One region of the Stenotrophomonas sp. CS3K5 genome, then DNA from elsewhere that is predicted to be linked to it. Evidence: riboswitches for the same ligand, from Rfam matches in the RefSeq annotation. Region 1 holds a riboswitch; the other holds the start of a gene.

Region 1 (3,365 bases):
CCAGGTCGGCATGGCCGAAGATCTGTGCCCACAGCGCGGTGCCGCCGAACACTGCGAACCAGAAGAAGCCCAGCAGCGTCGGCGCCAGCACCACCCCGATCACGAACTCGCGCACGCTGCGGCCGCGCGAGATGCGCGCGATGAACGAGCCCACGAACGGTGCCCAGGAAATCCACCAGGCCCAGTAGAAGATCGTCCAGTCGGCCACCCAGGTGCTGCCCGAGAACGGCGACATGCGCAGGCTCATCGTCACCAGCTGGTTGAGGTAGGACCCCAGCGTGGTGGTGAACGTATCGAAGATGAAGCCGGTCGGCCCCAGCACCAGCAGGGTCGCCGCCAGCAGCGCCGCCAATGCCAGGTTGAAGTTGGACAGCCATTTCACCCCGCGCTCCACGCCGCTGGCGGTGGAGGCCATGTACAGCATGAACGCGATGGCGATGATGGTCATCTGCACTGCCACGGTAGCCTGCACGCCGAACACCCGCTCGATGCCGGCGGCGATCTGGATGGTGCCGAAGCCCAGCGTGGTGGCGACACCGATCGCAGTGGCGACCACCGCGGCGATGTTGACCACGCGACCGATCCAGCCGCGATGGTGGCGGCCGATGATCGGCTGCAGCATGTCACTGACCAGGCCGCGCCCGTTGCGGTTGAACTGGAACCACGCCATCGCCAGGCCGATCAGCGCGTAGATCGCCCAGGGGTGCAGACCCCAATGGAAGAACGCGTAGCGCATCGATGCCCGCGCCGCATCCAGGCTTTGCGGAGCGATGCCTTCGGGCGGCTTGCTGAAATGCGAGATCGGTTCGGCCGCACCCCAGAACACCAGGCCGATGCCCATGCCGGCCGCGAACAGCATCGACATCCAGCTGGCGCGCGAGAATTCGGGTTCGGCGTCTTCGCCGCCGATGCGCAGGTTGCCGAAGCGGCCGAAGGCCAGGTACATCAGGAACACCAGTGCCAGGAACACCACCAGCAGGTACAGCCAGCCGACACTGCGGATGACCTCGGCCAGCATGGATTGCACAACGGTATTGAAGGGGCCGGGCGCGATGCCGGCCAGCAGCACCAGCAGCAGTACCAGTGCGATGGAAACGCGAAACACCATGAAGGAGCTTCTCCGATCAAGGGGATTGAGGGGAGCGAGCAGAGCTTGCAGCGAAGGGCCGGCGGCATGCAGCACGAGCCGGGCAGGGGCCGCGAAGGCGGCGGGGATACATCGGTCGCGGCGACGCGATGAGCGTGCACGTTACTGAACGCGACGTCATGGTTCTGTTAAAGAACAGGAATTGGGGTCAGATCCGCTTTCGGCAGGAAAGCGGATCTGACCCCGGAGCCGGGCGGTCTATGCTCTAATGCGCACCAAGAAGCGGGGGTACCGGGCCTTGTGGCCACGGTTGAGACAGTCCCTTGGAACCTGATCCGGCTCATACCGGCGTAGGGAAGCTTTGCAGTGCAGCCGTGCCCGGACTCCGCCCAAGGACCGCCCGCGCGCGGGCGCAGTGCGCCGCCGCTTCGTCCCTGACCTTCCTGGACGATGCCCGATGAACGCACAGCTCTCCGCCCTGCAGCAACAGGCCCAGCAACTCTCCGAATCGGTGACCCGGCCCATCCCCGGTTCGCGCAAGATCCACGTGCCCGGCTCGCGCCCGGACCTGAAGGTGCCGATGCGCGAGATTGCGTTGACCCGCACGCCGACGCTGTTCGGCGGCGAAGAGAATGCACCGGTCACCGTCTACGACACTTCGGGCCCGTACACCGATCCGGAGGTGCGCATCGACCTGTCGACCGGCCTGCCTGCGTTGCGCCGTGGGTGGGTGGAAGAGCGCGGTGATACCGAACAGCTCGATGGCCTGAGCTCTTCGTTCGGCCGCGACCGCGAGCATGACCCGAAGCTCGACGCGGTGCGTTTCCCCGCGCGCAGCCTGCCGCGGCGTGCGCGCGCCGGCGCCAACGTCACCCAGATGCATTACGCGCGGCGCGGCATCATCACGCCGGAAATGGAGTTCGTCGCCATCCGCGAGAACCAGCGTCTGGACGCGATCCGTGATGCCGGCCTGCTGCAGCAGCACCCGGGCGAGGCCTTCGGTGCGTCGATCCAGAAGATCATCACCCCCGAATTCGTGCGTGAGGAGATCGCACGCGGCCGCGCGGTGCTGCCCAACAACATCAACCATCCGGAAAGCGAGCCGATGATCATCGGCCGCAACTTCCTCACCAAGATCAACGCCAACATCGGCAACAGCGCGGTGTCTTCCGGTATCGCCGAGGAAGTGGAGAAGCTGGTGTGGGCGATCCGCTGGGGCGGCGACACGGTGATGGACCTGTCCACCGGCAAGCACATCCACGAAACGCGCGAATGGATCATCCGCAACTCGCCGGTGGCGATCGGCACCGTGCCGATCTACCAGGCGCTGGAGAAGGTCGATGGCCGCGCCGAAGCGCTGACCTGGGAGATCTTCCGCGACACCCTGATCGAGCAGGCCGAGCAGGGCGTGGACTACTTCACCATCCACGCCGGCGTGCTGCTGCGCTATGTGCCGCTCACCGCCAAGCGGGTGACCGGCATCGTCAGCCGTGGCGGTTCGATCATGGCCAAGTGGTGCCTGGCGCACCACAAGGAGAACTTCCTCTACACGCACTTCGAAGAGATCTGCGAAATCATGAAGGCCTACGACGTGACCTTCTCGCTGGGCGATGGCCTGCGTCCGGGTTGTATCGCCGATGCCAACGATGCAGCGCAGTTCGGTGAACTGGAAACACTGGGCGAGCTGACGAAGATCGCCTGGAAGCATGATGTGCAGACCATGATCGAAGGCCCCGGTCACGTGCCGATGCAGCTGATCAAGGAGAACATGGACAAGCAGCTGCGCGAGTGTGGCGAGGCGCCGTTCTACACGCTTGGTCCACTGACCACCGATATCGCGCCCGGCTATGACCACATCACCAGTGCGATCGGTGCGGCGATGATCGGCTGGTTCGGCACCGCCATGCTCTGCTACGTCACGCCGAAGGAGCACCTCGGCCTGCCCAACCGCCAGGACGTGCGCGACGGCATCATGGCCTACCGCATTGCCGCGCACGCGGCGGATCTGGCCAAGGGTCACCCGGGTGCACAGGTGCGCGACAACGCCCTGAGCAAGGCACGCTTCGAGTTCCGCTGGGAGGACCAGTTCCACCTCGGTCTGGATCCGGAAAAGGCCAAGGAGTTCCATGACGAGACCCTGCCCAAGGATGCGCACAAGCTGGCCCACTTCTGCTCGATGTGCGGCCCGCACTTCTGCTCGATGAAGATCACCCAGGATGTGCGCGACTACGCCGAGGCCGGCATGAAGGAAAAGTCCGCCGAGTTCCGCGCTTCGGGC
Region 2 (3,365 bases), on a different contig from region 1:
TAGTTGGCATCCACTTCCAGCTTGCCGCGTTCGCCGATCAGCCAGTCGGCGGCCAGCGAGTAGAAGTTGCGGCGGCCATCGGCGTGCTCGACATAGGAGTTGCTGGAATCCCAGGCGGCGTTCAGGCGCAGGCCGAAGCGCTGGGTGATCCAGTGGCCGACATCGACGGCGACGTAGCGCGAGCCTTCCGAATCGGTGCCGAGCGTGGCGGTGCGCACTTCGGCCGGACGCTTGCCGATGTAGTTGATGATGCCGCCCGGCGCCATCACACCGGCAGCAAGCCCGGCTTCGCCCTTGAGGATCTCCACCGACTGCACGTTCTCCAGTGCCAGGCGCTGCTCGCCGGCGATGGACAGGCCGTTGAAGCGGTAGCCGGTGGCCGCGTCCAGCGCGAAGCCGCGGATGGCGATGTTCTGGTAGTAGCCCACCGGCGCATACGCATCGCCCAGCGAGGCATCGTTGCTGGCCAGCTCGGACAGCGTGCGCACCTGGCGACGGTCGAGGTAATCGCGTTCGAGCACGTTCACCGAGGCCGGCGTGTCTTTCCAGCTGCCGCCCCCGAAGGCGTTGACACGCGAGGTATCGGTTTTCGGCTTGCCGGCCTGCACGCGCACCGCCGCCAGTTCGGTCGGCGAGCGTTCGGCGCCGGTGGCAGCCGCACCGGGGGAGGCATCGGCCTGGCTGGCATGCAGCGGCAGCGCGGCACAGAGGGCGAGGGCGAGCAGGGTGGGGCGCAGGCAGCGGTTCATTCGATTCGTCTTCGGACAACAAGGGAGACGAAGCGACGGCGCGCAGGTGCACCGGCCCGGAACGGGGGTGTGGCTGCGGCTCAAAGCTCCCTACGCCGGTGCAAACCGGATCAGGTTCCAAGGGACTCTCTCAGCCTGGCAGATCCAGGCACCCCCGCTTCAGATGACCATTTCACTACAAATGGTATGGATTTGCGAGCGCCGCCCGGGGTCGGATCCCTTTCCGCAGGGAAGGGCTCTGACCCCAATGATGCGTCCCCGGCGGTCCGTCAACCGGGTCACGCGGCGGCGTGCAGCGCCTCCAGCAGTGCCTGCCCAGGCGCGCTGTGGAACCACGCCGGATGCCCCAGCATGAAGGGCTGCCAGGCCACGTCGGCATTCGCGGTGGAGCCGGTGACGCCTTCGAAATACTCCACTTCGGACAGTGCGAAGTCGAAATGGACCATCGGCAGCAGGTCAGCCAGCAGCTGCACGCGCATGGCCGACAGCGGCAGCACCTGCCGATAGCCCTCGAGCAATGCCAGTGCGATATCGATGCGCACCGCCTCCCTGCCGCGTTCCAGTTCCAGCCACGCCACGGCGTTGCGCTCGATGGCGGTGGCAAGGTCGAACAGTGCGCTGGTGGGTGAGGCCAGGCCGAAATCCAGCACGGTGCTGACCTGGCCGTCGCGCCACAGCAGGTTGGAGACATGCCAGTCGTTGTGCGCCCACAACGCGGGTTCGTCGCGCAGGCGTTCGGCCAGGCCCGCATGCCAGGGCAATACATCGCGGCGCAGCTGCGCTTCCCACGGGATGCGCGCGAGATAGCGGGCCAGCCCCGGGCGTGCAGGCAGGTCGGCCTTGATCGCTGCGATCGGATCGTCGGCGCGGATCAGATCGTCACGTGCGACCAGCAGATGGGTGCTGCGCTGGGGTGCGTAGTAGCTGGCCGCAGCGCGGTGCAGCTGCGCGAGCGCGCGACCGGCTTCACGGGCCTGTGCGACGTCGGTCAGCAGCGACCACGACACCGCATCGCGGTACAGGTCCTCGCCGACACCCACGGCGTGCAGTTCATACGTCCATTGACCGTGCTCGACGGCCGTCTGGCCATCGGCCGAGGCCAGCACCTGCACCACCGGCACGCCACCGGCGGCGAGATGGGCGATGAAGCGGTGCTCTTCTTCCAGGCAGGACGCGCTGCGCACGCTGTGGTGGTGGCGCTTGATGAACACCGGGCCAAGCGGTCCGTCAACGATGGCGGCGGCCGACAGTGGGCGTGGGCTGTGCCAGCGCGGCACGCTGCGTTCGCCCAGCTGCGGGTAACGGGCGCTCAGCCATGCGATGTCAGCGGCGTTGATCGGTGGCCAGTCGGCGGCAACCTCGTCGTTGTTGAGGCCCTGCACGCGGTGGGAAGAAGAAGTCATGCCGCAGCCCATGGGGGAAGTCACATCCAAGGCTGCGCATTCAACGCGATGCCCGCCGGCAACGCAAACGGGCGGGTCATGGACCCGCCCGTCGTCAGGCGATCAGCCGCCGTAGCGCAGGGCGTGCTTACCAGCCGCGGTGACGGCCCCGGTCGTGATAGTAGCGGTTGTCGTAGTAGCGCTCGCGCTGCCAGCGACGGTCGTCACCCCGGTCGTAGTAGCCGCTACGGTAATAGCCACGGTCGTAGCGGCGGTCGTAGCGGTTGTCGTAGTAACGCCGGTCGTGGCGGTCAGAAGTGGTCAGGTTGCCGATCGCGCCGCCGGCCACGGCACCGCCGACGGTTGCGGCCGGGTCGCCATTGGACAGCAGGTTGCCGGCCACGCCACCGACCACGGCACCGACCAGGGTGCGCTTGTCCTTCCTCGACATCGCGCTGGCATCGCTGACCACGGCCACGCCGGCAATCAATGCCAGGGCCATCGCCAGACCACGGAAGCTGAGTGCGGAAGTACTGAGCATGTTCGGTTCTCCTGTGAGGTGCATGCCACGCGGGGCAGGGAGGGCGGGGCGCCCCGGCTGCCGTGGAGACCACGCTGACGTTCCCACATTGCCGGAACATTGCCTGGCCGACCGAGCGGCGTGCGCATTCATCTAGCGTCAGGCGCCATGAAGGCGGCCTGAAAGTTCCTGCGCCCGATGGCCGGTGTTCAGATTTTTCCGTCGCGCAGGTAGTCGAACAACTCGGCATCCCCCTTCAGCCCCAGCTTCAACATGGCATCGCCCTTCTGACGGCTGATGGTGCTCACGCTTTTGTGCAGCTGCAACGAGATTTCCTTGACGGTCATGCCGGTGCCCAGCAGCCGCAGCACTTCCACCTCGCGTGGTGACAGCGGCTTGCCATCGCCTTCGCGCATGCGCCAGCTGCCGGCGGTCTCAACCCGCTCGCGCAGGCTGCGGCTGATGTAGGTCTGCCCGCGGTAGACGGCCTGGATGGCCTGCGGCAGTTCGTCCATCGACGAGCTCTTGTCGACCAGGCCGAGTACGCCGCTGTCGAGCACCATGCGCAGGATCGCCAGATTGCTGGAGACGCTGAGCATGAGCACCGGCAGATCCGGATGACGGCGACGGATCATTCCGATCATGGCAAAGCCATCGGCCTGCGGGCTGCCCGGCATGGAGTAGTCGGTGACCAGCAGGTCGCAAGGTTGGCTG

The links. Region 1 has a riboswitch for thiamine pyrophosphate ahead of thiC (phosphomethylpyrimidine synthase ThiC). Riboswitches for the same ligand answer to the same signal wherever they lie in the genome.
Region 2: linked by a shared signal. The riboswitch ahead of AC5YGJ_RS12440 (TonB-dependent siderophore receptor) and the one ahead of thiC (phosphomethylpyrimidine synthase ThiC) in region 1 are both predicted to bind thiamine pyrophosphate.

Annotation. Positions count from the first base shown of each region.
Region 1 is NZ_JCAKRX010000008.1:121,596-124,960, reverse strand. Features, by position in the region: gene AC5YGJ_RS13405 (BCCT family transporter) at 1-1,108, opposite strand, end outside; TPP riboswitch at 1,362-1,462, shown strand; gene thiC (phosphomethylpyrimidine synthase ThiC) at 1,545-3,365, shown strand, end outside.
Region 2 is NZ_JCAKRX010000007.1:161,900-165,264, reverse strand. Features, by position in the region: gene AC5YGJ_RS12440 (TonB-dependent siderophore receptor) at 1-749, opposite strand, end outside; TPP riboswitch at 820-915, opposite strand; gene AC5YGJ_RS12435 (phosphotransferase enzyme family protein) at 1,028-2,152, opposite strand; gene AC5YGJ_RS12430 (glycine zipper 2TM domain-containing protein) at 2,280-2,672, opposite strand; gene AC5YGJ_RS12425 (response regulator) at 2,861-3,365, opposite strand, start outside.